DNA from 3 places in the Candidatus Thiothrix phosphatis genome. Region 3 is predicted to be linked to each of the others. Evidence: predicted binding sites of a transcription regulator. Region 3 holds the regulator's gene; each other region holds the start of a gene.
The links. Region 3 encodes HrcA, which represses chaperone genes, less so after heat shock. Its sites were predicted from a motif close to TTAGCACTCNNNNNNNNNGAGTGCTAA; they were not measured.

Region 1 (4,890 bases), on a different contig from region 3:
GGTATCGAAACTCACCTTGGCCACAAGATGAAAGGTTTCGAAGCTGACAAGGTGAAAACCGAAGGCGGCGAGTTTGCCGCCGACCTGATCCTGTTCATGCCCGGCATGACGGGTAACCTGTGGTTTGACAACACTGAACTGCCACGTTCCTCCGGCGGCCTGCTCCAGGCTGACCAGCACTGCAAGGTCGTGGGTTGGGACAAGGTTTATGTTGCGGGCGATTCCGGCAGCTTCCCCGGCCCGGACTGGATGCCGAAACAGGCGCACATGGCCGACTTGCAAGCCGAAGCAGCAGCGAAAAACGTACTGGCAGAACTGACAGGCCAGTCCGCTGACGCCACTTTCAAAGTTGAATTGATGTGTATCGTTGATTCCAACAACAAAGGCATTCTGGTGTCGCGCACTGAACAGAAAAACCTGATGTTGCCCAATTGCCGGGCATTCCATTGGATAAAACGTGGCTTTGAGTGGTGGTATCTGCGCCAGTACCGCTAAACAGCACAAAACTTCGGATAAAAGAAAACCCCGCAATGCGGGGTTTTCTGTTTCAAAGCCCCTCCCCCGTCTTACCAGGAGAGAAGCGTTGGAGCACGAGGGCAAATTACATCATGCCGCCCATTCCACCCATGCCGCCCATGTCAGGCATTGCCGGGGCGTCTTTCTTCGGCAGTTCAGCGACCATCGCTTCGGTGGTAATGATCAGGCCAGCGACAGAGGCTGCATTTTGCAGGGCTGTGCGGGTCACTTTGGTTGGATCCAGGATACCCATGGCGATCATGTCACCGTACTCGGAAGTGCGGGCGTTGTAACCGTAGTTGCCTTCACCGGCTTCCACTGCATTCAGCACCACGTCAGCAGACTCGCCTGCATTGGCGACGATCTGGCGCAGCGGCTCTTCCATTGCGCGCATGGCGATGGTGATGCCCATGTCCTGGTCGTGGTTGTCGCCTTTGACTTCGCCCACGGATTGCAGGGCGCGGATCAGCGCAACGCCGCCGCCAGGAACCACACCTTCTTCCACCGCAGCACGGGTGGCATGCAGGGCGTCTTCAACGCGGGCTTTCTTTTCTTTCATTTCAACTTCAGTGGCTGCACCAACCTTGATGACGGCAACGCCGCCCGCCAGTTTGGCGACGCGTTCTTGCAGTTTTTCACGGTCGTAATCTGAAGTGGTGACTTCGATTTGCGCACGGATTTGGTCAACACGGCCTTTAATGTCGTCAGCAGCGCCAGCGCCATCGATGATGGTGGTGTTTTCCTTGGTGATGACCACACGTTTGGCCTGGCCCATGTCATCCAGGGTAACCTGATCCAAGCTCATGCCGACTTCTTCAGAAATCACGGTGCCGCCGGTCAGGATGGCGATGTCCTGCAACATGGCTTTACGGCGGTCGCCGAAGCCAGGCGCCTTGACAGCAGCCACTTTCACGATGCCACGGATGTTGTTCACAACCAGGGTCGCCAGCGCTTCACCTTCGATGTCTTCAGCGATGATCATCAGCGGTTTGCCAGCTTTGGCAGCGCCTTCCAGCGCAGGCAGCAGTTCGCGGATGTTGGAAATTTTCTTGTCGTGCAGCAGGATGAAGGGGCTTTCCAGTTCAGCCGCCATGCTCTGCTGGTTGTTGACGAAGTAAGGGGAGAGGTAACCACGGTCGAACTGCATGCCTTCCACGACGTCCAGTTCATTGTCGAGGCCGGAACCTTCCTCAACCGTAATGACGCCTTCCTTGCCCACTTTATCCATGGCATTGGCAATGATGTTGCCGATGGATTCGTCAGAGTTGGCGGAAATGGTGCCAACCTGGGCGATGGCGTTGTTGTCTTCGCAAGGCTTGGACATGGCGTGCAGTTGTTCAACTGTTGCGACGACTGCTTTGTCGATGCCACGTTTCAGATCCATTGGGTTCATGCCTGCGGTCACGGCTTTCATGCCTTCACGCACAATGGCTTGAGCCAAAACGGTGGCGGTGGTGGTGCCATCACCAGCGGCATCAGAAGTTTTGGAAGAAACTTCTTTCACCAGCTGTGCGCCCATGTTTTCGAACTTGTCTTCCAGTTCGATTTCCTTGGCGACGGATACGCCGTCCTTGGTCACGGTTGGCGCGCCGAAAGATTTTTCCAGCACTACATTGCGGCCTTTAGGGCCCAGGGTAACTTTTACTGCATTGGCCAGAATATTGATGCCTTTCACCATGCGTGAACGGGCGTCATCACCAAAACGTACTTCTTTAGCACTCATCGATCTAAACCTCTATCAAATTTTTTGTCCGGGTGGGAAATCGCTTAACCTTCAACAACGGCCAGCAGGTCATCTTCACGCATGATCAGCAACTCTTCGCCATCAATTTTGACGGTAGTGCCTGCGTATTTGCCGAACAGAACTTTATCGCCAACCTTGACTTGCAGGGGAGCGCGTTCACCATTGTCAGCCAGTTTGCCAGGGCCTGCCGCCAGCACTTCGCCACGATCCGGCTTTTCAGTAGCACTGTCAGGAATGATGATGCCGCTGGCGGTTTTGCGTTCTTCTTCCATACGGCGCACTACAACGCGGTCATGTAAAGGACGGATTTTCATCGGATGTTCTCCTCGAACCAAAAGTAATTTAGACATTCAGGTTGTTATTAGCACTCTAGGCTAGTGAGTGCCAATAATAAGGTCGGGAGAAGCAAAGTCAAGGGAGGTTTGATGAATTTTTTGAGTCTGGACTTATCAGATGACTGTCATGCTCAGGCGGCTTTATTCGTATCCGCAACAACCCCACTTTGGATACGCTGGCGCAATTGCACCAAAGGAATGGGCCTGCCACAGTAATAGCCTTGAGCAAAATCTACGCCTATTTGCCGCAAATGTTGCAACGTGTCACCATCTTCCACCAGTTCCGCGATGGTCAGCAGGTTCATCACCTGCCCCACCTCGTGCACGGCCTTTACCATCGCCGCATCCACCGGGCTGGATACAAGGTTGTGGACAAAATTACCGTCGATTTTCAGATAAGTCAGCGGCAACTCACGCAGATAACTGAGAGAGGAAAAACCACTGCCGAAATCGTCCAGCACCAGATGGCAACCAAGGCCATGCAAGGCGTTCATCATCCGTTTCGCATGGACAAAATTGCTAATGGCGACAGATTCGGAAATTTCGAAACAGATCATTCCAGGATCAATCTTGAACTGTTTGATTTGTTGTTCAACGTAAGGGAACAGATGGGCGTCCTGCACCGATTGGGCGGAAAGATTAATCATCAGACGCGTGTCGACACAATGCTCGCTATTCGGATCACAACGGCAACCTGCCAACATTTCCAATGATTTGCGGATAATCCAACGGTCAATACTGGCCATCAAATCAAGACGGTCGGCAACCGGCAGAAAACTCCCTGGATTCAACAGCGCCTGCCGGAATGGCAAACGCAACAAAATCTCAAATTGTCGAAAAGACTTGGCATGTTCAGCTTTCAAAGGAACAATAGGCTGGGCAAACAGGATAAAACGGTCTTCACGGATCGCATCTTTCAGCAATTTACTCCAGTCATGCACCCGTTGGCTGGACATTTCTTCCCGCTTGTCTTCAGCGTGCAAAAAAACCTGGTTGCGCCCCAAAGCCTTGGCTGTATAACAGGCTTTGTCAGCATCCGAAAAAAGCTGTTTGATCTGGACATTGGCCGCTGGCATAAACTCCAACAAGCCAATACTGGCACCAATGGAAAATACTTTCCCCTCCCAGCTAAAACGAAAATTGCGCAGTTCGGTGAGAATGCTCTCCATGATATTGCGGCCTTTTTCCAGGCTGCAATCCTCCAGAAAAACAGCAAATTCATCACCGCCGATACGCGCCACCTTGTCAGAACGGCGCACCGCGTGCCGAAATATTTGGGCAACCTGTTTCAATAGCTCATCGCCCGCCAAATGACCGCAGGTATCATTGATAATTTTGAAGTTATCCAGATCTACGCTAGCCAAAACATGGGTTCGGGTAAGACTGGATGTATCATGTGCCAATTGCTCCACATATTGCTCAAAACTAGTGCGATTCATCAAATCGGTCAGTGCATCATGAGACGCTTGGCGGTATAAACGGTTAATAATTTTCCGGTCAGCTGTAACATCACGAAAAATAAACACAACAGCCTTACAATTATCCAAAATACAGGTTGTATTCAGCTCCACAAAGCGGAAGTCCCCCACACGGGGAATCAGCTTTACCTGCCCAAACTGCAATGGATGGTTGGAATGGCCCTGATTGGCTTCAAACGCCCGCTCTCCCAAAGGATTTCCCTGTAAATCCTCCAGTTTAAGAATTTTACTGACATGTTCGCCAAGCACCTTCTCCCGTGACCACAGAGTCAACTTTTCTGCACTGATGTTCATATAGGTGATCTTCCCTTGCTGGTCAGTGACAACCACACCACCCGCAAGCGCATCCAAAACCCATTCCGTATTCATTTGCTCAACGTTGTTATTGGACGCTTCCTCTGCAACACCCATTTCGATAACACCAGATTGTGTAATTAAATGAGCTGAACGGAGCTGTAGATAGACAAATACTCCCTGAAGCGCCAGAACCACCAGTAACAAATAAGGCATTATGACCGTTACAGTAGACAGATCATTCGTCATTGATACTGTATCGAATTGGCCACTGGACATTATCCAAATGGAGATGATGACCAACCCAACCAACGACAGGATTGGAACGAAAAACCGCATCAAATCCCCCTGCAAAATATGTTATGTCCGTAATAGTTATGATTAAATAGCAGCTCTGATTATATAGAAATAGCCCGTCTGACGCCACTCCGCCTGTCTGATAAAAAATCACCAAAACTGTGCGTTTGGTTTGTCAACGGTTCTTCGACACCAACTATTCATCGTGAATAATTTAACCCTCCAC
Region 2 (4,890 bases), on a different contig from region 3:
GTTCCTTGCCCCGATGTTCTGGATTTCAGGGGTCAAGCGTTTGGGTCTTTTTTCCAGTTCCGATTTCGTTGTTTATAACCCTCTGACTTGGTTGAATACGGAAGCCTTCCAGCAAAGTGCCGCCAGTATGCACAACTCCCTGTTCACCGGCATGGGGGCGGAAACGCTGGTCATTTTGTTGGGTGTCATCGAGCTTGCCGCTGCCATTTGCTTGGTGCTGGGGTTTGCTGTGCGTTGGGTGACGCTGGCGTTGATGTTCGTGGTGGTGGTGTTGGGGCTGATTGCTATGGGTGACGCAGGTTTCGTCAATACCATGGAACAACTGGTAATGAGCCATGGTTATACCAATATGACGAACAATTTGACGGAAGTGTATCTGGTCTATTTCATTCTGTTGTTGGCCCTGTTCTTTATGGGTGCTGGCCGTTGGTTCAGCCTGGATTGGTACGTTTACCGCAGCTTTATGAAACGCATCGATGACAAGGCGGCGGCCCAGCATGATCCGTTCGAAATTGATGCCACCGACGAGCCTGGCATTAGCAAGGTATAATGGCTTCCCCTCTCTGCAAAAGGCTGCTTTAGGCAGCCTTTTTTTATTGGCGGATTTCCCCACGTTCACGCATTGCCTTGACTTTGGCGTCGTTACGCTTCATCAATTGCAAGGTCAGGTAGATTTTGGCGGGAATGGACAGGAACAATCCGCCAGCAATCAGCCCCGCCACAATGGCGATCCCTGTCACTCCGCGTGCGGTCACAATGTCTGTGAAGATCACCAGCCCTACGCCCGTGGCGCTGATGCTCAGGCCGACGATGATCAGGGCAAACATAAAGCGTGTCACCTGTTGTTCTTTCATGGTTGCCTGCCTTTGCGGCTAAATTAAAAGGTTGATTATCCTATTGTGGATACGGGAGTAATTGACCGTTGTCAATTATGCAGGATCAACCAGTTGCCGAACTGAAAAGGTGTAGCTGTTGCCCCAGTTTTTGTAACAGTGCGTCCCGTTGTTGCAGGGCTTTTTCCTTGTGCAACAATTGTTGGTTGAGCTGGGCGATAATGGTGTCCTTCAGGTTGATCACCTTGTCACGCTGCTCAATTTTGTGTTCATAACTATGGTGTTCTGTGGCCAACGCCTGTTGTTTGCCGGTTAGCGTCGCCAGCATTTCCAGTTGCTGTTGCAAGGCGGTTTCCCGTTCCACGTATTCACGTTCACGGTCGTTGAGGGCGTCTGCGCGCTGCTGGATTTTGCGCAAGGTTTCTTCCTGTGCGCTTTCTTTCTGCTGATATTGGTTGATCAGTTCTGCTAGGTGGGTATGCAAGGTTTGTAAGGTGGTGTCACGTTCGGTGAACTGGCGTTCGCGGTCGCTGAGGTGGGTTTCGCGTTGCTGGAGCGTTTGTTCCTGCTGTTGCAGCAATTGTGTGGCTTTGTCCCGTTCAGCCTCTTGCTGCTGCTGCCTTGCGGTGAGTGCCGCCAACGTGTCCATATGCTGTAACAGCAGGGCTTCGCGGCTGGCGTGCTGACGTTCGCGTTCGGCCAGGCTTTCTTCCCGCAGGCGGATTTCTTCCTCCCGAGTCCCTAGTGCTTGGTCACGTTCATTGAGCAGGCGGCCTTGCTCCAGGATGTGCTGGTCCTTGGCTTGCATGGCCCTGTCATGTTCACCAAGTTGTTGGGTTATTGTCTCCAGTTGTTGCGCCTGCTGTTGGACGAACTGGTCTTTTTCCGCCAGCAACTGGTCTTTGCTGCTGGTGAGGGTGGCGTATTCGGCCAGACGGTTTTCCTTGTCAAGCAGGAGGTTTTCCATTTCCTTGATATGGGCGTCATGGCTGGCGATGCGCTGTTGGTGCTGTTGCAGGCTGTGGTCAATCGCCAGGATTTGTTCTTGCAGGGAGGAAATCGACTGGTCACGCTGCTGGATGTGTTTGTCGCGTTCCTGAAGTTGCAGGAATTGGGCGCTGATCTGTTCATCCCGGCGTTGCAGGTTACGTTCCCGCTCATGGATGGTCTGGTCGCGGACGGTGAGCAATTGCTCCTTTTCCTGTAACTGTACGCCGCTTTGGATGAGTAACTGTTCCCGTTCCTGGCTGATCTGTTCCTTTTCATGCAGCAGGCGGGTTTGCTCGGCCAACTGTTCGTTGCGCAGGCTGATCTGGTCGATTTTTTTCCTCATCAGCTTGTCGCGCTGGTGGAGCTGCAAGTCCTTTTCCAGGAGCAGGTCATCCCGGCGTTGCAACAGGCGGTCAACATCCCGCAGGCGCAGGTCGCGTTGCTGAACCTGGGTGTCACGCTCCTTCAGGTGGCGGTCACGGTCAGTCAGTTGCCGGTTGCGTTCATGCAGGAGTTGCTCTTGAACGTAGATGCGTTGCTGATGCTCACGCACCCAACGGTTGAGGGCATCCAGCTGCTGGCTGAGTTCTTGGACGCTTTCATCCCGTTTGGCGACCTGTTTGTCGCGATTTTCAATCTCACGGTCACGCTTGCTGATGTGGTTGTCTTTTTCTTCCAGGCGGCGGTTACGGATGTGGATTTGGTCTTCGCGTTCGAGGATATATTTTTCTTTCTGGCTGGCAAGTTGCTCAATGTCGCGGGCGCGGTTTTCCAGTTCGCGGATGATCTGGTCACGTTCGTGGATGACTTCCTCTTTCTGCTGGAGAACGGTATGGCGTTGGGCGAGCTGGTTTTCGAATGCTTGGGCGTTGCCCTGGCTGGCTTGCAACAACTTTTCTTTGTCGTGGAGCAACTGTTCCTTGCGCTCCATATGCTGGTCACGATCCCGCAGCGCTTGTTCCAGTGAGCCGATGAGCTGCTCTTTGTGTTTGAGGACAGTGTCAAGTTCGTTCAGCTTTTCCTCTGTCGCCTGTAGACGCCCATAAGCATCACGCCAGCGGTCAATCAACGTCTGGCGATCAGCAGCGGTCAGGAAACGATTGCCCTCGATTTTTTCAATCAGTGTCAATTCTTCGCGGTTCATTGTCATGCTGTTCGGCAGCTTATCCGGTTGTTCGCTGTGTGGCATAATAATGTGCTAAAAATAACAAGGCATGAATCAAGCACAAAAACTGAACCCCATGAGGTTATTAGCACTCTAAGAGGAAGAGTGCTAATATGAGCCATAACACTAACAGGAGGCTACATACATGAACAACGCATTGATGCTGAGAGGACAAACCTTGCCGGTTCCGGTAGGGAATCTGGAAAGCTACATCCATGCGATTCATTCCATCCCCGTGCTGGAAGCCGAAGAAGAGCGCGAACTGGCGGAACGTCTGAGATACGCAGGCGATTTGGAAGCGGCACGTCAATTGATCCTGCACAACCTACGTTTTGTGGTGAAGGTGGCACGCGGGTATAGCGGCTACGGCTTGCCACTGGGTGATTTGGTGCAGGAGGGTAATGTTGGCTTGATGAAAGCTGTCAAACGTTTCGAACCTGAAATGAATGTGCGCCTGATCTCTTTCGCTGTGCATTGGATCCGGGCGGAAATTCACGAATTTATCCTGCGCAACTGGAAAATTGTCAAAGTGGCGACCACCAAGGCGCAGCGCAAGCTGTTCTTCAATCTGCGCAGCAGCAAGCAGCGGCTGGGCTGGCTGAATCACGAAGAGGCGCAAGCCATGGCTGAAGATTTGGGCGTCAGCACGGCTGAAGTGCTGGAGATGGAGAAACGCCTTAGCGCCAATGATGTTGCTTTCGACCTGAGCATGGATCAGGAGGACGATGACTCCGCCAGCTTTTCGCCCAGCCAGTATTTGGCGGCGGATGATGCTGATCCGGCGGAAACACTGGAAGCGGAAGAGTGGGACACTTACACGCGGGAACGCTTTCAGGATGCATTGGCGAAGTTGGATGCACGCAGCCAAGATATTCTGGCCAACCGTTGGCTTGTTGAAAACAAGGCGACCTTGCATGAACTGGCCGAAAAATACAATGTATCTGCCGAACGTATCCGTCAATTGGAAAATGCAGCCATCAACAAACTGCGGTTGGGCGTGATGGAAGCTGCGTAAAGCTTGGTAGAAACGCCGCTTGTTGGGACAATAGAAAAAGGCCGCAAAAGCGGCCTTTTTGGTGAAGATGCTGGCGTTTAACCGAAGAACGCTACCGACAGGAAGCTGAACCACGCAAAAACAATCATCCCTATAATGAGAAGCATCGGGAAGCCATAATCCCAGCTCAACATATCTACATACCTCTATTAATCTTTGCAGGGGAAAGGATAAAAGAATACCTCCACCCTGACAAGATCAAAAGGCACTTGCAAATACATGTGATTGGCCAAAATGAAAACTGTTCATCCTGGCCATTTAGGCTTTTTCTCTTGCTTAACCGGAGAAAACAACGGAAAAGAAGCTGAACCACGCGAACACGATAAGGGCAACAACGATTGCCGCTGGCAGGCCGTAGTCAAAACTAAACATGTTATTTCCTCTCTAATAAAGTCACTGAGTGGCGCACAGTATGCCGAAAGATATTAACCGGTATCTTGACATGTCTCAATAATACCGGAATCCTTTCATCTGCATGTCATCAGAGATGGGCAGACTATGCGGCAGTCTGTCAGGCAAAAGGAAACGGAGATGCTCAGGTTAAACCAACTCATCCTGCGCACGGACGTTAGTGGGATGCCGCTGGAATGGATACATTTTCAAACAGCGGTCAAACTTTATTATACCGAGCAGGTGGCCTACACTTGCGGAACGCCCATTCTTAAAATCCATGGCGGCGTCAACGCCAAAACCGGACACCGCAGCCGGATTGATCTGAATTCCATCATTGCCACTTACGGCAGCAAGCATACGCTGTATGAACATTATGTGCCGCCGCTGAACAATCCAACCTTGTTTCGGCGCGACGACCATATCTGTTTGTATTGCGGCGAACATTTTCTGGAAAA
Region 3 (4,890 bases):
GGTTTTCCACCCATTGCAGGCGTTCCGGATCCAAGTCCAAGCTGTCAGCGTAATCACGCAGCCCGATGGCGGCTTCCTGCACTTGGATTTGTGCACTGGCCAGCAATTCGTGAGGTGTTTGCAGGCGCGTGTCAACGCCTAGTTGAGCTTCCAGTTCGTGGATCAGGCGGCCAAGGATGGAGTACAACGAAGGTTCGCTGTCGTAAAGCTGGTCATAGCCGTGGGCAGCGGTGGCGCGCAACTGTTCGGCATTGGCCAACCGGTTGAGTTCTTCGTCGAGCTGCGCAGGCTCGTCAGCATGCACTTGCAGCGCGCCCAGTTCCTGTGCCTGAAAGCGTAGCAAATCAAGCCGTTCCTGATGTTGCTGATGCTGGCTGGATAGCAGGTTGATGCGTTCATGCAACGCCTTCCACTGTTTCCAGGCATCACGGGTGTTGGCCAGCAGGGCGTCGTTACCGGCGAAAGCGTCCAGCATGCTGCGCTGGGCGTCTTTTTTCATCAGCGATTGGTGTTCGTGCTGGCCGTGAATGTCGACCAGTTGTTCGCCGAGTTCGCGTAATTGGGTGAGGTTGGCGGGGGAACCGTTGATCCAGGCGCGTGATTTGCCATTGGCGGCAATGACGCGGCGCAGGATGCAAATGTCGTCACCGCCATCCATCTCCTGTGCTTCCAACCAGGTTCGGGCGGAATGCGTCTGGGTGATGTCCACGCTCAAAGTGATTTCAGCCCGGTCAGCGCCATGGCGCACGCTGCTGCTGTCAGCCTTGTCGCCCAACACCAGCCCGATGGCGTCGAGCAGGATGGATTTGCCCGCCCCCGTTTCCCCAGTCAGGGCGGTCATGCCGGGGAGCAGCTCGAGGTCAAGCGCCTCAATGATGGCGAAATCACGGATATGGATATGTGTCAGCATGTCAAGGCTGGACTCCCCAATGCAGCTTGGCGCGCAGGATATGGTAGTAATCGTAGTTTTGTGGGTGCAGCAGGCGCACTTTTTCCGGGCGGGTATGGATGCGCACCCGGTCGCCGGATTCCAGTTCAATATTGTTGTGCCCATCAAACGACAGCCGCGCCGGAATGTCGCGCTGTTCGCAGAGCTGGATTTCGATCACGCTCTGGCTGCTGATGACCAATGGGCGGTCGCTGAGGGTATGTGGGCAAATCGGTGCCAACACAATCGCTTGCAGGCTGGGATGCATAATCGGCCCGCCACTGGAGAGCGCATAGGCGGTGGAGCCGGTCGGCGTGGAGATGATCAGGCCATCCGCCCGCTGGGTATTGACGAACGTCCCGTCCACCCAAGTGGTGAATTCGATCATGCGGATTTCATTGCGCACATGCAGCACCACATCATTCAGCGCGTCGTCGCCGCCAATGGTTTCCCCGTCGCGGCTGACTTCAGCATGCAGGACGAAACGCGGCTCCTCTTGGTAATGGCCTTGCAGGATCTGCTCCAGTTGCGTGTGCATTTCATCGGGCGAAACATCGACCAGAAACCCCAGCCGTCCAAGGTTGACGCCGACGATGGGAGCCTCATGCAACGCCAACAAACGCCCGGAGGTCAGCAGGGTGCCATCGCCGCCCACCACGATGGCGAGGTCAATGCGGCGGGCGAGCTCTTCCGCAGGCATGGACGGCAAACCCAGGATCAGCCCTGCGTTCTGGTCGCAGAACACATGGTGGCCGCGCTGCAACAGGAACTCATGCAGTTGCCGCAGCGTATTGTCCACCCGGACATCATTGGGCTTGGTGAAAATGCCAATGTAGGAAAACGGATTCATAACCGGTTTCTGACCTGATTTAAAGCTGCAAGGCTGGCAAAGGCGCGCGTAAAATGCAAGTGAAACAGACTTGTGCCTGTACAGGTTTGCCCCTATAAATGAAAGCATGACAATGAAACAACCTCCAGAATTGAACGAGCGCGCCCGGCATATCCTTAAGGTGCTGGTGGAAAGCTACATCCAGGATGGACAACCTGTCGGTTCCCGCAGTCTTGCCCGCGCCAGCGGACTGGATTTGAGCGCCGCCACTATCCGCAACGTGATGGCTGACCTGGAGGAAATGGGCTATATCCGTGCGCCGCATACCTCAGCGGGGCGGGTGCCAACCTCGCAGGGATACCGTTTGTTCGTCGATGCGCTGGTCAGCATCAAGCCACTGGAGCAACAGGCCCTGCACATCCTGGAAGGCCAGTTGAAGGCGGAGCGTGATCCGGGCGCGTTGATCCAGTCCGCTTCCAGCCTGTTGTCCGGCATCACCCGCCTGACCGGGGTGGTGAGCATGCCGCGCCGCAACCCTTCCGCCATCCGCCAGATCGAATTCCTGCGCCTATCGGAACGGCAGGTGCTGGCGATCCTGGTCATGAACCGCAATGAGGTGCAGAACCGCATTATCCACTTGGATGGTGCCGTCAGCTCCGGCGAATTGCAGCAGGCGGCCAATTTCCTCAACGAACGCCTGATCGGCAAGGATTTGCAACAGGCCCGCGCCGCGTTGCTGGAGGAAATGCGCCAGCACAGTGAAGACATGAACCGGATGATGCTGTCAGCGATTGAACTGGGCGAAAAGGCGGTCGCCGATCTGGGTGACAAGCCGGATGAAGATTGCGTCATTGCCGGTGAAACCAACTTGATGGGTTACGATGACCTGTCCGACATCCACAAACTGCGCGAACTGTTCGCCGCCTTTACCCGCAAGCGTGACATCCTCAGCCTGCTGGACAAATGCCTGCAAGCGGATGGCGTGAAAATTTTCATCGGCCGCGAATCCGGCCAGACGGTGTTTGATGATTGCAGCCTGGTGACCGCGCCGTATATGGTGGATGGCGAACAACTGGGCGTGCTCGGCGTCATCGGGCCGAAACGGATGCCATACGAGCGGGTGATTCCTGTGGTGGACATCACCGCCAGATTGTTAAGCATTGCGCTGAATTCAAAACAGCCCTGATAGGCTGCCTCACACCCCCCTCACTAAAAATTGTTAAGAAATGTTGCAGCTCTCTTCAGGCAGCATTCAGATTGATGCTAGATTCCGGAACAAGACTAAATTTTTGATAGATGGAAAAGTCCGGATGCATATTCTTATCGCCATTGTCGTGGTAGCCGTGATCGCTGGCTTGGTGATTCGCCCATTGGGCCGACCGAAGGAAAAGCTACAGGCAGTTTGGCCAGAAATGACAGCATCATTCCATCCGTCCCGGAAAGATTCGGTGACCCCCTTTAAAGCATGGGCGGCAACAGCCTTGGGGCAGGAGCCGCAGTTACAAGCCTGGTTGACGGGTTTGCCCGATGAAGGCTTGCGGGCTCTGGTGGAAAAACTTGCTGAATTCTGTACGGAAATGGATATGGATATGGAGCTGGAATGGCTGTTCACTCCGGAACCCTGTGTCACTCCCGCAGCCAAAGCGGCCGCCGGGCAAGTCGTCACTGATTATTGCAAAATTTGCCTGAAAGCTGTGCAGCGCCAGCAGGCGGCCGTATAACGGAGTGGTCTCCTACGGAACGCTTCCAGCCCTTGAATTTGTCCGTTTGACTAAAGGTTTGTAATCCATGCATACGATAAGCACATCGGAGTTGTTCCTGATCGCTTTAGGGATCATTTTCACCGTCCCGTACCTGATCTGGCGGGTGGGCAAGACTGATTACTACGCCCCCCTGGTGGTGGTGCAAATCATCACTGGCATTTTGCTGGGGCCGGGGGTGCTGGGAAATGTTTTCCCGGATTATTACCAGTTCGTCTTTACCCCATCGGTTATCCAACTGCTGAATGGCATCGCCTGGTGGGCAGTCATGCTGTTTGTCTGGATCGCTGGGATTGAGCTGGATCTGAAACATGCCTGGGCGTACCGCCGGGAAAGCGGCATTACTGCCGGATTCGCCCTGATCACGCCGCTCCTGTTATGCAGCGCCGTCGCGGCTGGCATGCTGGCGTCCGATGGCTGGATAGGCCCCAACGGGATGAAATGGCAGTTCATATTCGGTGTCGGCATGGCTTGCGCGGTCACCGCCTTGCCGATCCTGATCCTGCTGATGGAAAAGCTGGAAATCCTGCGCCAGCCGATTGGGCAACGCATCCTGCGCTATGGCAGCCTGGACGATATCGCCATTTGGGGCGTGCTGGCCCTGATCCTGATGGATTGGGGACGGGTTGGCAGGCAGGGTGCATTCCTGCTGGTTTTCGCCCTGTGCAGCTACGGGTTCCGCAAGCTGATGGTCAGGCTGCCAGAAAGTGACCGCTGGTTTGTGGGGTTGATCTGGCTGGCTGTGTGCGCATTCGGGGCCGATTGGGCTGGGCTGCATTTCATGGTCGGGGCATTCCTGGCCGGGGCGGTGGTGGATAGCGACTGGTTCGACCAGAAACAGATGGATCAACTGCGCCAGCATGTCCTGCTGGTGATCATGCCGGTGTTTTTCTTGAGCACGGGGCTGCGCACCAACTGGTCGGTAGGCGGGGAAGCGGTGTTCGTGGCGGCGGCGGCGCTGCTGTGTGCATCGGTGGCGGGCAAACTGCTTGGCGTGCATATTGCCGGGAGAATCCTCAACTGGCGTCCCGGCGAAGCGTCGATCATTGGCTGGCTGTTGCAGACCAAGGCGCTGATCATGATCATTTTCTCCAGCATCCTGCTGGACAAAGGCATTATCACGACCGACACCTTCACTGCGCTGTTGTTGATGGCGGTCGCCAGCACCATGCTGACCGTGCCAATGGTGGCGCCGAAGTTGGCGCGTATCCGTGGCATTGTCACCCAGGCGATCTGATGGCGGCGCAAATGGCGGCGGTTTGCATAATCTTATTTGAGGGCAGTCATGTCTTTTACGCCTTTTGACATTGAAGTCATCCAGTCAAAGTGGGAGCAGCAGGTTGAATTCAATCTGGTTGAAAGCGGCGTCCACC

Region 1: groES (co-chaperone GroES) is a predicted target of HrcA. The motif match lies at 2,622-2,648, and genes of this name have one in related genera.
Region 2: rpoH (RNA polymerase sigma factor RpoH) is a predicted target of HrcA. The motif match lies at 3,074-3,100, and genes of this name have one in related genera.

What each region holds. Positions count from the first base shown of each region.
Region 1 covers NZ_JAYMYJ010000011.1:21,614-26,503, forward strand. The annotation lists gene VSS37_RS00980 (NAD(P)/FAD-dependent oxidoreductase) at 1-495, shown strand, start outside; gene groL (chaperonin GroEL) at 602-2,239, opposite strand; gene groES (co-chaperone GroES) at 2,284-2,574, opposite strand; gene VSS37_RS00995 (EAL domain-containing protein) at 2,727-4,706, opposite strand.
Region 2 covers NZ_JAYMYJ010000047.1:72,256-77,145, forward strand. The annotation lists gene VSS37_RS06465 (DoxX family protein) at 1-550, shown strand, start outside; gene VSS37_RS06470 (hypothetical protein) at 594-854, opposite strand; gene VSS37_RS06475 (coiled-coil domain-containing protein) at 940-2,973, opposite strand; gene rpoH (RNA polymerase sigma factor RpoH) at 3,134-4,003, shown strand; gene VSS37_RS06485 (HNH endonuclease) at 4,574-4,890, shown strand, end outside.
Region 3 covers NZ_JAYMYJ010000142.1:123,892-128,781, reverse strand. The annotation lists gene recN (DNA repair protein RecN) at 1-910, opposite strand, end outside; gene VSS37_RS17365 (NAD(+) kinase) at 912-1,778, opposite strand; gene hrcA (heat-inducible transcriptional repressor HrcA) at 1,891-2,943, shown strand; gene VSS37_RS17355 (hypothetical protein) at 2,984-3,478, shown strand; gene VSS37_RS17350 (cation:proton antiporter) at 3,546-4,754, shown strand; gene VSS37_RS17345 (aminotransferase class I/II-fold pyridoxal phosphate-dependent enzyme) at 4,803-4,890, shown strand, end outside.